Regions from separate parts of the Streptomyces sp. NPDC085900 genome, predicted to be linked through region 3. Evidence: riboswitches for the same ligand, from Rfam matches in the RefSeq annotation. Region 3 holds a riboswitch; each other region holds the start of a gene.
What was found. Region 3 has a riboswitch for cyclic di-AMP ahead of ACIGDI_RS05465 (C40 family peptidase). Riboswitches for the same ligand answer to the same signal wherever they lie in the genome.
Positions count from the first base shown of each region.

Region 1: linked by a shared signal. The riboswitch ahead of ACIGDI_RS29600 (M23 family metallopeptidase) and the one ahead of ACIGDI_RS05465 (C40 family peptidase) in region 3 are both predicted to bind cyclic di-AMP.
Region 2: linked by a shared signal. The riboswitch ahead of ACIGDI_RS12705 (NlpC/P60 family protein) and the one ahead of ACIGDI_RS05465 (C40 family peptidase) in region 3 are both predicted to bind cyclic di-AMP.
Region 4: linked by a shared signal. The riboswitch ahead of ACIGDI_RS13620 (transglycosylase SLT domain-containing protein) and the one ahead of ACIGDI_RS05465 (C40 family peptidase) in region 3 are both predicted to bind cyclic di-AMP.

Region 1 covers NZ_JBITSP010000009.1:285,122-288,995, reverse strand. The annotation lists gene ACIGDI_RS29610 (M16 family metallopeptidase) at 1-795, shown strand, start outside; gene ACIGDI_RS29605 (M16 family metallopeptidase) at 792-2,180, shown strand; cyclic di-AMP (ydaO/yuaA leader) riboswitch at 2,384-2,548, shown strand; gene ACIGDI_RS29600 (M23 family metallopeptidase) at 2,561-3,334, shown strand; gene ACIGDI_RS29595 (GntR family transcriptional regulator) at 3,524-3,874, shown strand, end outside.
Region 2 covers NZ_JBITSP010000003.1:715,181-719,054, reverse strand. The annotation lists gene ACIGDI_RS12720 (response regulator transcription factor) at 1-16, shown strand, start outside; gene ACIGDI_RS12715 (NlpC/P60 family protein) at 20-1,093, opposite strand; gene ACIGDI_RS12710 (hypothetical protein) at 1,501-1,854, shown strand; gene ACIGDI_RS12705 (NlpC/P60 family protein) at 1,927-3,093, opposite strand; cyclic di-AMP (ydaO/yuaA leader) riboswitch at 3,102-3,273, opposite strand; gene pcrA (DNA helicase PcrA) at 3,528-3,874, shown strand, end outside.
Region 3 covers NZ_JBITSP010000002.1:149,922-153,795, forward strand. The annotation lists gene ACIGDI_RS05445 (8-amino-7-oxononanoate synthase) at 1-452, shown strand, start outside; gene ACIGDI_RS05450 (DUF397 domain-containing protein) at 494-721, opposite strand; gene ACIGDI_RS05455 (helix-turn-helix domain-containing protein) at 741-1,592, opposite strand; gene ACIGDI_RS05460 (ATP-binding protein) at 1,806-2,261, shown strand; gene ACIGDI_RS05465 (C40 family peptidase) at 2,358-2,831, opposite strand; cyclic di-AMP (ydaO/yuaA leader) riboswitch at 2,835-3,046, opposite strand; gene ACIGDI_RS05470 (hypothetical protein) at 3,348-3,656, opposite strand; gene ACIGDI_RS05475 (ATP-dependent Clp protease proteolytic subunit) at 3,664-3,874, opposite strand, start outside.
Region 4 covers NZ_JBITSP010000003.1:899,310-903,183, forward strand. The annotation lists gene ACIGDI_RS13615 (polyprenyl synthetase family protein) at 1-117, opposite strand, end outside; cyclic di-AMP (ydaO/yuaA leader) riboswitch at 765-941, shown strand; gene ACIGDI_RS13620 (transglycosylase SLT domain-containing protein) at 947-1,429, shown strand; gene ACIGDI_RS13625 (HAD family hydrolase) at 1,457-2,269, opposite strand; gene ACIGDI_RS13630 (FAD-dependent oxidoreductase) at 2,446-3,648, opposite strand; gene ACIGDI_RS13635 (ATP-grasp domain-containing protein) at 3,715-3,874, opposite strand, start outside.

The DNA of each region.
Region 1 (3,874 bases), on a different contig from region 3:
CCCAACAACGCGGTCCTGTCGGTCGTCGGCGACATCGACCCCGAGCAGACGCTCGCCTGGGTCGAGAAGTACTTCGGCTCCATCCCCGGGCACGACGGCAAGCCCGCGCCCCGCGACGGCTCGCTCCCCGACATCATCGGCGAGCAGCTGCGGGAGGTCGTCGAGGAGGAGGTGCCGGCGCGCGCCCTGATGGCCGCCTACCGGCTGCCGCAGGACGGCACGCGCGCGTGCGACGCCGCCGACCTGGCGCTCACGGTCCTCGGCAGCGGCGAGTCCTCCCGCCTCTACAACCGGCTCGTGCGACGCGACCGTACGGCCGTGGCGGCCGGTTTCGGGCTGCTGCGCCTGGCCGGGGCGCCCTCGCTGGGCTGGCTGGACGTGAAGACGTCCGGTGACGTCGAGGTGCCGGTCATCGAGGCCGCCATCGACGAGGAACTCGCCCGGTTCGCCGCGGAGGGCCCCACGAGCGAGGAGATGGAGCGCGCCCAGGCCCAGTTGGAGCGCGAGTGGCTGGACCGGCTCGGCACGGTCGCGGGCCGCGCCGACGAACTGTGCCGCTTCGCCGTCCTGTTCGGCGACCCGCAGCTCGCCCTGACCGCCGTCCAGCGCGTCCTGGAGATCACCCCGCAGGAGGTCCAGGAGATCGCCAAGGCCCGCCTGCGGCCCGACAACCGGGCGGTGCTCGTCTACGAACCCGTCTCCGGAGAGGTCGCCGAGGACGCGGATCCCCCCGAAGACCCCGAGGCCGAGGCCACGGTCGAAGCCGGCGACAAGAACGAGGAGGCGGCCAAGTGAGCGAGCTCGCCACGATGGAGTTCCACCCGCAGCCCCAGGCCGGCGAGGCCAGGCCGTGGGCGTTCCCCGCGCCCACGCGCGGGGCGCTCGACAACGGCCTGACCGTGCTGCGCTGCCACCGCCCCGGACAGCAGGTCGTCGCCGTCGAGGTGCTCCTGGACGCACCCCTGGAGGCCGAGCCGACCGGCTTCGACGGCGTCGCCACGATCATGGCGCGGGCCTTCTCCGAGGGCACCGACAAGCACTCCGCCGAGGAGTTCGCCGCCGAGCTGGAGCGCTGCGGCGCCACCCTCGACGCGCACGCCGACCACCCTGGTGTCCGCCTCAGCCTCGAAGTGCCGGCCTCCCGCCTGGCCAAGGCGCTCGGCCTGCTCGCCGACGCCCTCAGGGCGCCCGCGTTCGCCGACGGCGAGGTCGAGCGGCTGGTGCGCAACCGTCTGGACGAGATCCCGCACGAGCTGGCCAACCCCTCCCGCCGGGCGGCCAAGGAGCTCTCCAGGGAGCTGTTCCCGGCGACCTCGCGCATGTCCCGCCCGCGGCAGGGCACCGAGGAGACCGTCGAGAAGATCGACGCGGCCGCCGTACGCGCCTTCTACGACCGTCACGTCCGGCCCGCCACGGCCACCGCGGTCGTCGTCGGCGACCTCACCGGCATCGACCTGGACGCCCTGCTCGGCGAGACCCTGGGCACCTGGACGGGCTCCACGGCCGAGCCCCGTCCCGTGCCGCCGGTGACCGCCGACGACACCGGGCGCGTGATCATCGTGGACCGTCCCGGCGCCGTCCAGACGCAGCTGCTCATCGGCCGCGTCGGCGCAGACCGGCACGACCGCGTGTGGCCGGCGCAGGTGCTCGGCACGTACTGCCTCGGCGGCACCCTCACCTCCCGCCTGGACCGCGTCCTGCGCGAGGAGAAGGGCTACACCTACGGTGTGCGCGCGTTCGGGCAGGTCCTCAGGTCCGCCCCGGACGGCACGGGCGCGTCGATGCTCGCCATCAGCGGCTCCGTCGACACCCCGAACACCGGTCCGGCGCTCGACGACCTCTGGAAGGTGCTGCGCACGCTCGCCGAGGGCGGCCTCACCGACGCCGAGGTCGACGTCGCCGTGCAGAACCTCGTGGGCGTGGCGCCGCTGAAGTACGAGACCGCGGCGGCGGTCGCGAGCACGCTGGCCGACCAGGTCGAGCAGCACCTGCCCGACGACTACCAGGCGACGCTGTATCAGCAGCTCGCCGCGACCGGCACGGTGGAGGCCACCGCGGCGGTCGTGAACGCGTTCCCGGTGGACCGTCTGGTGACCGTCCTCGTCGGCGACGCGGCGCAGATCAAGGCGCCGGTGGAGGCGCTCGGCATCGGTGAAGTGACCGTGGTTTCCGCCGAGTAGCGGCACGCGCGCGTGGAGGGGCCCTGGTGACTGACCTGTCACTAGGGCCCTTCTATGTCCGAATTGGCGCGGAATTGAAGGAGAGATGCCTGTCTGCCCTGTGGGATGCGCTACAAAAGCCGCGATCCGTTTGGGGATTGAAAGGCGCCCCGCTTAGCGTCATGCGGGCTGTTCGTCAGGCAGTGCGCCGCACCCGCGGCACCGGACAGTCATCGCCGAGTCCCCGTACGGCGCGAGCCAGGGGAGCCGGGGACCCACCGCAGTCCCTGGGGTGAATCGGACGCCCGCGCGAGCCGCGAGGGGGTCCGTAGGAGACCTTCCTGCTCCGAACCCGTCAGCTAACCCGGTAGGCGAGAGGGAAGGAAAGGACCAGCCTGTACATGGCGTTCATGTGCGCCACCGGGAAGCACCGTCGTCCCAGCCGGATCAAGCGTTCCACCGCCCAGGTCGCCGGCGTCGCGGCCCTCGCCACCACCGGTGTGATCGGTGCCCTCGCGGCACCCGCGCTCGCCGCCGACAACTCCGTCGACGCCGTCGAGCAGACCGGCTTCACCCCCGTCATCAGCATCGGCGACTCGATCGCCGAGAAGATCGACGCGCAGGCCGAGGCCCAGAAGCAGGCCGCCGAGGAGGCCGCCCGCAAGAAGGCCGCCGAGGAGGCCGCCCGCAAGAAGGCCGAAGCGCTCGCCAAGAAGGAGCGCGAGGCCAAGGAGCGCGCCGCCCGTGAGGCCGAGCGCAAGCGCCTGAACTCCTTCGTCGCGCCGATCTCCAACTCGTACGTCTCCACCGGCTACAAGGCCAGCAGCTCCCTGTGGTCCTCCGGCAGCCACACCGGCATCGACTTCCACGCGGCGAGCGGCACGTCCGTCCACGCGGTGGGCTACGGCACGGTCGTCCAGACCGGCTGGGGCGGGGCCTACGGCAACCAGATCGTGATCAAGATGAACGACGGGACGTACACCCAGTACGGCCACCTGTCGTCCATCGGCGTCTCGGTCGGCCAGAAGGTCGTCACCGGCCAGCAGATCGGTCTCTCCGGCTCCACCGGCAACACCACCGGACCGCACCTGCACTTCGAGGCCCGTACGACCCCCGACTACGGCTCGGACATCGACCCGGTCGCGTACCTGCGCTCGCACGGTGTGAACGTCTAGCGACGCGCCGCCAGACTCCGAGGACCCCGGCTCCCCCGAGCCGGGGTTTTCGTCGTTTCTGTCACCCCTCTGTCCAAAAAATATCCATGGATTCCGGCCCCCCGTCGGAAATTCCGGCTCATTGCAATAGAGTCGCTGGACACAACGTCAATCGTCGACGTTTCACGGGGATTAAGACGGAGGTCGGTCATGCGTATTCCGGCGCACTCGGTGTGCACGGCCATCCGGGACGACATCGTCGCGGGTGTCTACGAGCGTGGCGGCCGTCTCACCGAGGAACTCCTCGCCCGTCGTTACGGCGTCTCGCGCGTCCCCGTCCGTGAGGCCCTGCGCACCCTGGAGGCCGAGGGCTTCGTGGTGACCCGCCGGCACGCGGGCGCGTGCGTGGCGGAACCGACCGAGCAGGAGGCCGCCGACCTGCTGGAGATGCGCATGCTGCTGGAGCCGCTGGGTGCCTCCCGGGCAGCCCAGCGGCGCACCGAGGCCCACCTCAAGGTCCTGCGCGGCCTGGTCAGACTGGGCCAGGAGCGCGCCAGGAGG
Region 2 (3,874 bases), on a different contig from region 3:
CCGGCGCCTGGTCTGACACTCACACCACCCGCGTCGCCCCCGCGAAGGGCATCTCGTCGATCGGCGCGATCCGCACCGGGGCCGAGGGGTTCGGGGCGTGGATCATCTGGCCGTTGCCGATGTAGATGCCGACGTGGCTGATGCCGGAGTAGAAGAACACCAGGTCGCCCGGGAGCAGTTCGGAACGGGAGACGCGGCGCCCGGCGTCGATCTGGGCGTACGTCGTGCGGGGGAGGGAGACGCCCGCGGAGCGGTACGCGGACTGGACCAGGCCGGAGCAGTCGAAGGCGTCCGGGCCGGTGGCGCCCCACACATAGGGGCTGCCGAGCTTGGAATAGGCGTACTGGACGGCGGCCGCGGCACGGGAGTCGGGCGCCTGGGCCGTGGCCGGGGCGGGGGCCTGGAGGCCGACGCGGCCTTCCGTGCCCGACCGGGACGCGCGGCCCGTACCGCCGCCGTCCAGCCCGAGCCGTGCGCGCTCCTCGGACGACAGGCCGGACAGCAGCCGCCGCGCCGCGTCCAGCTTGCCGGTGATCGTCTTCTTCTGCCGCGCCAGTTCGGCCTGCCGTGCCTTCAGCGAGGTCAGCTCGACGCGTGCGGTCCCGCGCAACTGCTGGATGTCCCGCAGCTGTTCGCGTACGTCCGCGACGGCCGCCGCCTGCCGGGTGCCGACCCGGTCGACGAACTCGGCGCCGTCCAGGTACCGGTCGGGATCGCTGGAGAGGACGAGCTGCAGCGCGGGGTCCAGCCCGCCGCCCCGGTACTGCGCCGCCGCGATCGAACCCAGCGCCTCCCGCGCCGAGTTGAGCTTCTCCGTCTTGCGTGCCGCCTCGTCCCGCAGGGTCGACAGACGGCGCTCGGCGGCCTGCGCCTTCTCCTTCGCGCCGTCGTACTTCTGGGTGGCGGTCTCGGCCTCCTGGTAGAGCCGGTCCACCTTCGCCTTGACCTGTGCCGGGGTCAGCCGCGGCTCGGCGTGTCCGGTCCCGTCGAAGGCCGTCGCGGTCGCGGCGCCCGCCAGGGCGATCGTGAAGGCCGTACGGGCGGTGCTGCCGCCCAGTGATGCTCGCCGACCGGGCTTGCGATGCGCTGCCACCTGGACTGCACGTCCTTTCGTACGACCACCCCGTCCGGGGCGGCTTACGCGTCCGGCGGCGGCTCGCACAGGGGGAGCGGCCGCCGCCGGACCTTCTCGGCGGTGGTGGCCGACTGCCGCCCCTGGCCCGGGCGGCGGTGGGGAGCCGGTCACCTGGGGAAGGACGCTAAACCTGGCTGTGTCGGTCCGGTAACGCGTTGTGCGGAAGTGCCGTGAGTGCGGCGCCGGGTGACCGGATGCGACCGTGATCCAGGCCCTGCCTCGTCGGGTTCACGCGGTGCGGTGACCGATGTGACGGTTCTCGGGTGCCCCCGGGGGGCGGGGTGCTATGGCGCATATATGCGGCCGACGGATGGAGGAGGGCCGGTGTCGGGTGCCCCTGGCGCCCCTGTCTAAGCTCCGGCCTCATGGACGTACTCATCCATCTCTTCGTCGGCCTGCACATCGTCGGCATCGCCGCGCTCCTCGGCGGCTTCCTCACCCAGATGAAGGCGATGGGGCAGGGCACGGCCCGCTTCGTCCCCGCCATGCTGCACGGGGCGCTGACCATGCTGGTCACCGGCGCGATCCTGGTCGGCCTCAACCAGGCCGACGACCACCACGTCAACAACGTCAAGATCGGCCTGAAGCTGGCCCTGCTGATCGTGATCCTCGGCCTGGTCTACGTGAAGCGGGACGAGGAGAAGGTGGACAAGAGCATGTTCGGGCTGGTGGGCGCGCTCACCACGGCGAACATCTTCATCGCGGTGCTGTGGACCTGACGCGGGCGAGTGGTGGCGCGATGGGGCGCACGGTGATTGCCGTGCGCCCCTGTTGTCGCTGACGCGCCGGGCTCACGCCGGTCTGACCACGCTGTGGATGATGGACTCGCCGCCGTAGTAGATCGACTCCTCGCGGACGTAAGCGCCCGGCTTCGGGGCGTGGATCATCATGCCGTTGCCGATGTAGATGCCGACGTGGCTGATGTCGTCGTAGAAGAAGATCAGGTCTCCCGGCTGGGCGTCGGTGAGGGAGACGGTGGTGCCGGCGTTCACCTGGTCGTAGGTGGTGCGCGGGAGCGTGACGCCGGCGGCCTTCCAGGCGGCCTGGGTGAGACCGGAGCAGTCGTAGGAGCCGGGGCCGGTGGCGCCCCAGACGTACGGCTTGCCGATCTGCGCGCGGGCGAACGAGATCGCCTTCGCGGCCTTGGTGGCGTACGAGGAGTCCGAGGTGCCCGTACCGGTACCGGTGCTGGTGCCGGACGTGGACGTGGAGCCGCTGTCCTGGGTCGCGGCCGCTGCCTCGGCCTGCGCGGCCGCCTGCTGCTTGGCCAGCTCGGCGGCCTTGCGGGCGGCCTCCTCCTGCTTCTGCTTCTCGATCTGAGCGAGCCGCGCCTTCTCCTGGGCCGTCAGCTTCGACAGCAGCTCGCGCGCGGAGCTGAGCTTGCGCTGCACCGTGGACTTGGCGGTCTGCAGGTCGCTCTGCGTCCGGGTGAGCGTCTCCAGACTCCGGGAGGCCTCTTCGCGCTTCTTCATCGTCGCCGACTGCTCGGCGAAGTAGTCGTCGACCGCGGTCTTCTGACGTGAGGTCAGCCGGCCCATCAGCTGCGTCTGGTCGAAGTAGTCCTGCGGGGAGTCGGCGAGCAGGAAGGTCGCCGTGTCGGGTGCGGCGGCCCCGGTGCGGTACTGGGCGGCGGCGAAGGAACCGAGCTGCTCGCGCTCCTGGTTGAGCTTCTGGGCGCGCTTGGCGACGTCGTCGAGGAGGGTGTCGACCTGCTTGCGCTGCTTGGTGGTCTTCTCCTTGGCCGCGTTGTACTTCTCGGTGGCCGACTCGGCCTGGCGGTAGAGGTCGTCGACCTTCTTCTCGACCTCCTCGAGGCTGGGCCGGCCGTCGGTGGAGGGTGTTGCGTCGGCCGTCTGGGACAGCAGTGCCACGGAGGTGAGGGCGGCCGTGGCGAGAGCGGGGGTGCGTATGCCTGGTACACGCGTTCCCGCGGGGCGCGACTTGCGGTGCGACGCCAAGGGAGGCGACTCCTTCCATGCTCCGCCTACCGAGTTAGCTGTCGGGTTCGGGCGGGTGGTTCGGAAGGGTTGCCCTACGGTCCGCTCCCCGCGAGGGGGTCGGGCCGATTCACCCCAAGGTCGGTTGGGTCCCCGGCTCCGGACGGCGCGGCGGCGCCCCGGACTCGGCGGAGGCCACGCGGCCCGGCGACGTTCGCCGGTGGGGGTCGTATGGCCTGCGCGGAACGGTAGCCAACTCGTGTGGCCTCTGTGAAGGATGATGTTCGATATGCCCGATACATTTTCGTGACCTTTGGTCAACCGGTCGCCGCTGGTCACAGACCGTGGCGGAGGGGTGCGGCAGCGTGTGCGGCGGTATCGGATCCGGTCCGGATCCGGCGATGTTCTCAGGGCGGCGGCGGGCTGTCAGTGGGGCCCCCTAGACTCGGAGAGCGATGAGCAGCCTCTTTGACGACAGCTTCCTGGCGGACCTCCAGGCCCCCCGCGGCCACGAGGAACCCCCGCCACCGCCCGAGGACGATCACGTACCGGAGCCCGTTCCGGACGATCTGTTCGGCGGGAAGTTCGACGTACCGCCGGACCGGGACTCCTACTACCGCGACGGCGCCCCGCGTCCGGCGATCGACCCGGCCGCGCTCCTCGACGGGCTGAACGAGAACCAGCGCGCGGCCGTCGTGCACGCCGGCACCCCCCTGCTCATCGTGGCCGGCGCCGGCTCCGGCAAGACCCGCGTGCTCACCCACCGCATCGCCCACCTCCTCGGCTCGCGGAACGTGCACCC
Region 3 (3,874 bases):
TGTCGAAGTCGCTCGGCAGTCAGGGCGGAGTGGTGCTGGGCCCGGCCAAGGTGATCGACCACCTGGTCAACGCGGCCCGGACGTTCATCTTCGACACGGGTCTGGCGCCGGCGGCGGCGGGGGCGGCCCTGGCCGCGCTGCGGCTGCTGCGCCGCGAGCCCGAGCGGGCGGCGCGGGCTCGCGAGGTGGCGGCGGAACTGCACGCGCGGCTGACCGCCGCGGGCCACGAGGCGGTGCGCCCGGACGCCGCGGTCGTCTCGGTGCGCGCTCCGTCCCCGGAGGGGGCCGTGCGATGGGCGGCCGACTGCCGTACGGCAGGCCTCGCCGTGGGCTGCTTCCGTCCTCCTTCCGTTCCCGACGGCATCTCACGGCTCAGGCTGACCGCCCGCGCGGACCTCTCCGGGGCGCAGATCGAACATGCGGTGAAGGTGATCGGCGAGACGCGACCATGAGTCGGCGTGACACGGCCGTGTGCCGCGCGATCACGGACTGATCAGGACCTGACGACCGCGAGGAAGCCCGCCCAGCTCTCGGGGGAGAAGAGCAGCGCGGGTCCCGCGGTGTCCTTGGAGTCGCGCACCGCGAGCAGTCCGGACCATGGGCCGGAGTGCGGCAGTGCCGTCTCGACGCAGTTGTTCGCTCCCGTGCTGTAGCTGCTGCGCAGCCACCGCACGCCGTGCAGTTCGGTGCTGGAAGGTACGTTCCGAGGCAGTGCGGACATGGTGCCTCCTTACGCGCCGTCAAACTGTCGCGGCGATGTAATCCAACGAGTCCTCGGGTGAAAGGGCATGAATCCGAAGGGCGTTGAAGGCCTGTGTATAGGCCTCCAGGTCTTCTTTCCGTTCGAGGTAGAGGCTACTCGTCAAGTGGTCGAGAACAACCACGTCCAGATCAGAAGTGCGCGAAAATGAGAAGATTACGAAAGGGCCTGTGACACCGACATGTGCCCCGGCGGCGAACGGCAGCACCTGAAGCCGAACTTGGGGCAGACGGGCCGCTTCCAGGAGCCGTTCGCGTTGCCGTGCCATGACGTCCGGACCGCCGATCTCCCGGTGCAGCACCGCCTCGTCCAGGACCGCTGCCAGCTCCAACGGCGGATCCGCGCGCAGTACGTCCTGCCGGGCCAGCCGCACCTCGACCAGAGCGTCCAGCCGTTCGTCGTCCAGTCCGTCGACCGCCGCGCGGGTGACCGCACGCGCGTATTCGGGCGTTTGCAGCAGACCGGGCACGACGGACGTCTCCAGCGTGCGCATCGCGCTCGCCTGCGACTCGAGGCTGATGAAGTCGCGATAGGTGGGCGGGAGAATTCCGCGATAGGCGTGCCACCAGTGGTGGCGCCCGCCCCCCTCGTCGGAGCCCGCCAACACCAAAAGCAACTCGCGCAGTTGGGAGTCCGCGACACCGTAGGCGTCGAGAAGTAACCGCACATCGGCCGGTTTCACCCCGCTGGCGCCCGTCTCTATCCGGCTCACCTTCGACTGGTGCCAGCCCACGAGCCGGGCCGCCTCACCACTGGTGAGGCCCGCCCCCGTGCGCAGGGCGCGCAGTTCGGCGCCCAGCTTGCGGCGGCGCACCGCGGGACCGTTCTGCATGCGGTACTCCTTACTCCTTCCGGGGCGCCCAAATACGGTCTTCCGTCGTAGAGTTCACCGCTTTGAGCGACAGATATATGCATATCTTGGTGGATCGCCACCCGTGACCGTCGCGGTAATGGCAGTCTGGCGAAGAAGCACCAGTCCGGGACCGTACTCGAACCATCCGCTCCATGTCGGACTCCGGTCCCGTGGGAAAGGGACGACGTCGCCATGGCAGACCACCTGGAAGCATCCGTCACTCTGCCGAGCGAGCCGGCCTCGGTCTCCGCCGCTCGCGGCTACGTGGTCACCACGCTGGCGGAATGGGGTCTGCCCGCCCACACCGAAGCGGCCGAGACGATCCGCCTCATTGTCTCCGAACTGGCCACCAACGCGGTACAGCACACCTTCGGGCAGTCCCCCACCTTCACGGTGGACCTGCGGCTCGACCGTGACGAGCAACTGCGGATCGGTGTCACCGACAGCCATCCGCGCTTCCCCAAGCGGCTGCCGGCCGCGGTCCAGCAGGACAACGGCCGGGGCATGGTGATCATCCGTTGGCTGGCGGCCGAGTGCGGCGGCAAGCTGCGGGTGCGGCCCACGAGAGAGGGCGGCAAGACGGTCTCCATCGAACTGCCGTGGACCGTTCCGGCCCAGCCGGTCACGGCGGGGCAGCAGGAGCCGTGAACCAAGACGCCCAGGCGCGATACGCCTGGGTGCGAAGAAGTGTCGAGCCCCGTGGGGGTGACGGCAGGTCAGGGTGCCGCCACCCCCACGGGAGAGTCAGCTGATCCGGCCGTACCAGACGCTCCTGGTCCAGATCTTCTGGAGCTTCACGACGTCCCCGGTCTTCGGGGCGTGCCAGATCTTCCCCTTCCCGGCGTAGATGCCCACGTGGTAGACGTTCGAGCCCGAGTGGAAGAACACCAGGTCTCCGGCCTTGCGGTGGCTCGCGGAGATGTGGTGGGACTTGTTGTACTGCTGGGCCGCCGTACGAGGCAGTTTCTTGCCCGCCTTCTTGAACGAGTACAGCGTGAGCCCCGAGCAGTCGAAGCGGCGCGGTCCGGTGGCGCCCCACTTGTACGGGGATCCCTTTTTGGACGCCGCTACCTGAAGCGCCTTCGTCGCCGTCGTCGCGGCCGCGGCGTCGGTGGCGACGCCCGGGAGCACGACGGAGCCGCCCACTGCGGCGAGAGTGAGGGCCGAGGCCGTGCCGGCCCGGACCATCAGCGACGGGACACGATTGAGCGCAGTCATGCGCAACCCTTCGTCAGCCGCCTGTGAAGGATGACCTGTCGGATTCGGGCTGGCGAAGTTGCCCGGCCGCTGCTGCGGCTTCACCCCAAGGGCTGCTCGGTCCGGTCATGGCGTGACCGTGCCGGCGACCCGTCGTGCTTGGGTCCTCCACTCCTGCCGATCCACTCCTGTCGACCGGTCATCCGGGCGGCGGCAGGACTCGGCGTCCGCCCGGATCGCCCCGCCGCTGTGGCGGGGGCTTGTCGTCAGACAGGGATCTTGGCTCACTGATGTCCGAAAATCCCAATGGAATCGGGGATTTGTGGCGTTACTCACCACTCACCCGTTCGGGTGGACACCCTGTTTTTCGAACAGCCGTCGCGGTATCGAGGAGCCCCGGACCAGGGGCGGAACGTCCCATTCCGCCCTTTGGGTACGCGTGTTGCGCAACCGGAACGGTCCCGAAACAGCAGCCGCGTCTACTCCAAAAGGGGGTACGCCGTTTGGTCCGTTTCAAGCCCGGTCCGGACGGTCGCGTCAACTGTCGGACTGCGGCGGCACGGTGACCCGTGCCGTACGCCGCTCGCCGTCCAGCACCCGCATGGCCCGACCCAGCGTGGGGGCGTGCAGTTCGGTCTCGCCCCGCTGGTGCATCAGCACCAGGGCGTCGCGCAGTTCGGCCGCCTTGGTCACCAGCGCCTGAGCGGCGCGGAGGCCGCGGTACGTGTCTCCGTGGTGCGCCGGGTTGATGCGGCCGAGCAGGTCGACCACGTCGAGGTAACGGTCGATCAACTCGCCCTCGGCGCGCGTGAGGGCGGGCAGCGGCGGGAGTTCGGGTGGCAGCACCGGCCGCTCACCTCCCCGCGGGCGGCGCGAGGGGGGACCTGCGGCTGGGGACGATCCGGTCCACCAGCCCGTACTCCACCGCCTCCTGGGCGTCGAGGATCTTGTCGCGCTCGATGTCCTCGGTCACCTGCTCCCGGGACCGCCCCGTGTGCCGTACCAGCATCTCCTCCAGGCGGGTGCGCAGCCGTGACAGCTCGTCGGCCTGGATGGCCAGGTCG
Region 4 (3,874 bases), on a different contig from region 3:
GACCTCGCTCTTGGTGGCTTCGAGCAGGCCCTCCTCGACAGCCACCAATCCGGCCTGGACATCGGCTTCCAGAGCCTGGTCCCGCACGCTCAGCCCGAACGGCCCGACGACGGTCACGAGGGGTCTCCTGTCTGCTGGTGTCTACTGGCTGGTTACGCGGTTTGTCGATAGGTCGCTGCCATCACTCAAGTCAGCGTATCCGGTCGCCTTTCGATCACCCATGCCGCCCGCCCGTCCAGCAGGGGCGGTATGGGATCACGCCCGGTATGTTTCTGATCACCTCATAACAATGCATTTTTACTGACTTGCTCTGCGGGGGGCGATTCCCCTTTCGACGCGCCCGGGCCGTGACGGCATGGACATGGCGGCCGCTCCCGGGGACTCAAGGGGTTACGGGGGTTCCGGCGCACGACCCCGGGCGACACACGCAAAGGCATCACCCGGAGCGAGGGCCCCCGAGGGCGAGCGAACTCCCACGGGCCGCCCATTGACTATGAGTTGGGCCCATTGCCCGATTTGACGCGCTTGTCGACACCCGTGACTTGGCTCACTCGACGCCAAGATCCACATTCCGGGCGATTTCGGCCGATCCACCTTCCCGGAAAAGCGAGTTGAGGCTTGGCAAGCGCAAAGGATCAAGCACCCCAAAGCCCCCACACCGAGGTCAAGCGGCCCGATGTGTGACTCCGCCGCTTGTTCCGGACATGTGCTGTCGCATACGTTCCCGCCTTGCCGGGCGGACGCCTAATCCTGCCGCCGCCCGTTCTCCACCATCGACCAACTCACGCACGGCAGGAGCGGGGGAACCAGGTAAGCCGCCGGACGGGCGTCCCAGGACGCCCTCACCGGCTTGGGGTGAAGTCGTGTCGTCGTACGGCGGCGCGGCCGGGCAGCTCCCGCCCGAACCCGACAGCTCACCTCGCAGGCGACGGAGAGGAAACCCGCCATGCCCGCAACCGCTCGCCACCGCCTCACCAAGCGATCCCGCCTCGTCCGCAAGCTCGCCGTCATCGGAACGGGCGCCGCCGTTCTCGCCCTTCCGGTCGTCGGCGCGACCAGCGCCTCCGCGGCGACCGACAGCGTCGTCACCGCGTCGTCGCTCGGCTACAGCAACAACCTCGACGGCTGGATCCGGGCGTCCCTGCAGGTCATGGCCCAGCACGGCATCCCCGGCACGTACGACGGCATCTACCGCAACGTCATGCGCGAGTCCTCGGGCAACCCCTACGCCATCAACAACTGGGACTCCAACGCCCTGGCCGGCACCCCCTCCAAGGGCCTGCTGCAGGTGATCGACCCGACGTTCGCCGCCTACCACGTCGCGGGCACGGCGTACGACCCCTACGACCCGGTCGCCAACATCACCGCCGCCTGCAACTACGCGTACCAGCGCTACGGCTCCATCGACAACGTCTACGGCGCCTACTAGGCCGGCGAGGCGAAGGACCGTCAGGTCCTAGACCCGCGCGAACAACCGCTCGAGGACGACGGCAATGCCGTCGTCCTCGTTCGACAGGGTGACCTCGTCGGCCACCGCCTTCAGCTCGGGATGGGCGTTGGCCATGGCGATGCCCCGGGCGGCCCAGTCGAACATCGGGATGTCGTTGGGCATGTCGCCGAACGCGAGCGTCTCCCCCGGGCCCAGGCCGAGGTGTTCGGCGGCCAGCGCGAGGCCCGTCGCCTTGGTGATGCCGCATGGCTGGAGTTCGACGGTCCCGGGTCCCGACATGGTGACGGTGGCCAGGGAACCGACCACCGACCGCGCCGTCGCCGCCAACTCGTCGTCGGACAGGTAGGGATGGCGCAGCAGCACCTTGCTGATCGGCTCGCACCACAGGTCGTCGCGCCGGTCGACGCGTACGGCGGGCAGGGTCGGGTGCGGCATCAGGTACCCGGGCTCGATGAGCGTGAGCCCGTCGACGCCGTCCTGGTCGACGGCCGCGTACACCTGGCCCACCTCGGCCTCGATCTTGCCGAGGGCCGTCTCGGCCAGCTCCCGGTCCAGCGTGACGGACCACAGCAGACGGTCCGCGCCGGCGTCGTACACCTGCGCGCCCTGCCCGCACACCGCGAGCCCCGTGCTGCCCAGATCGTCCAGGAGCGGCCGCACTCTGGGGGCCGGGCGGCCGGTCACCACGAGGTGCCGGGCCCCGGACTCCGCCACGCGCGCGAGGGCGGCGAGGGACCGGTCGGACAGCGTGTCGTCGCCTCGCAGAAGGGTGCCGTCCAGGTCGGTGGCGATGAGTGCATATGCGGTGGGTGCGGCCATGATCAGAGAATACGGACAGGACGCACCGCCGACTCATCGCGAACCGGACGACCGCCCCGTTCACCGGCGTCACTCGGTCAACTCCCGTACCGGTTCCTGCCCTTGATCACGGCCCGTGGCCCTGGACCGTGGGGCCCGGCACTCGCCGGACCCCTTCGGCCGCGTCCGTCAGGGTCTCAACCGTGCGCCGCCGCAAGGTGCTTGGCGAGCCTCGGTGAGGCGAACTCCGTGCCGCACACGAACCGCATCACCGGCCCGTACGAGGCCGCGGCGGGCAGACCGGTGAAGTACAGGCCCGGCACCGAGGACACGTATCCGGCGCCCAGCCTGGGCGTGCCGCGGCTGACGGCGAGGCGGGTGCGCAGCTCGTGGCCGAGGAAGTCCATGGCCGCGATGTCCACCCGGTAGCCGGTCGCCGCGATGACGTGGTCGGCCGACAGCTTGTCCGTGCGGCTGTCGAGCGTGCGGACCGTCAGCGTCGGGCTGCCACCGTCGGCTTCCGTGCGCACGATCCGCTCGACCTCGCTGACCTGGACCTTGCCCTCGAAGCGGTCGCGCAGCCACCAGGCGCCGAGCGGGCCGAGGACGCGGCGGACCAGGTAGTGGCGGGTCCGGGCGGGCAGATAGCGGTAGGGCTGCGGGTAGTAGCTGAACGCCCACAGGGACCAGGCGCGGCCGAAGGGCGACTCGGGGCGCAGCCTCGGCTGCTTCCAGGGCGGCGCGCCGAAGTCGACCTTGCCGTGCCCGCGGGAGACCACCCGTACCTGCGCGCCCGCCTCGGCCGCCAGCGCCGCCGTCTCCAGCGCGGACTGGCCGGCGCCGACGACGATCAGGTCCTTGCCCGAGTAGCGCGTGAGGTCGTGGTGCTGGGAGCTGTGGGAGACCGGGCCGGTGGGGGCGGGGCCGTCCGCGGCGGCCGTGGTGAGTTCCGCGGGCAGGCGCGCGAGGCCGGACAGCCCGGTCGCCACGACGACCGCGCGGGCGGTGAACAACTCGCCCGAGTCCAGCTTCAGTTCGAAGCCGCCTCCGTCGCGCCGGTCCACCGAGACCACCCGCACCCGCTCCAGCTCGGGCACCAGTTTCTGCTGGAACCACTCGCCGTAGGCGATGAAGGTCTCGACGGGGATGATGTCCTCGTCCGTCACCAGCCGCTTGATGCCGGCGGCGTCGCAGTAGTCGGCCAGGGTGTGGCCCTGCTGCGGGGCGTCGAGGCTGGAGGCGGCCGGCGTCGACTTCAGGAGCATTCCGGCGGGCATGTGGTCGCGCCAGCTGACCATGGGCTCGCCGAACACACGCACCGGGATGCCCCGGGCGCGCAGATGGGCGGCGGTCGACAGGCCGAAGGGCCCGGCGCCGATGACTGCAACCGGTTGAGTCACGAAGTCCCTCCCCAGGACGTTCACTTTCGTCACTTCGTGTCCGGTTCGGACAGCCGGCGTACCTGGCTAGCTGCTCGAACTGGTTTTGCCGCCGCGGCGGTTGGTCCGCCACAGCTGATACAGGTGCTTCGCGCCCGGCCGCACGAAGCGCGCGAGCATCGTGACGAACGGCAGCGGGTCGTCACCCGCGAGCCAGGCCAGCTCCGTCCCGCTCGCGCGCGCCGGT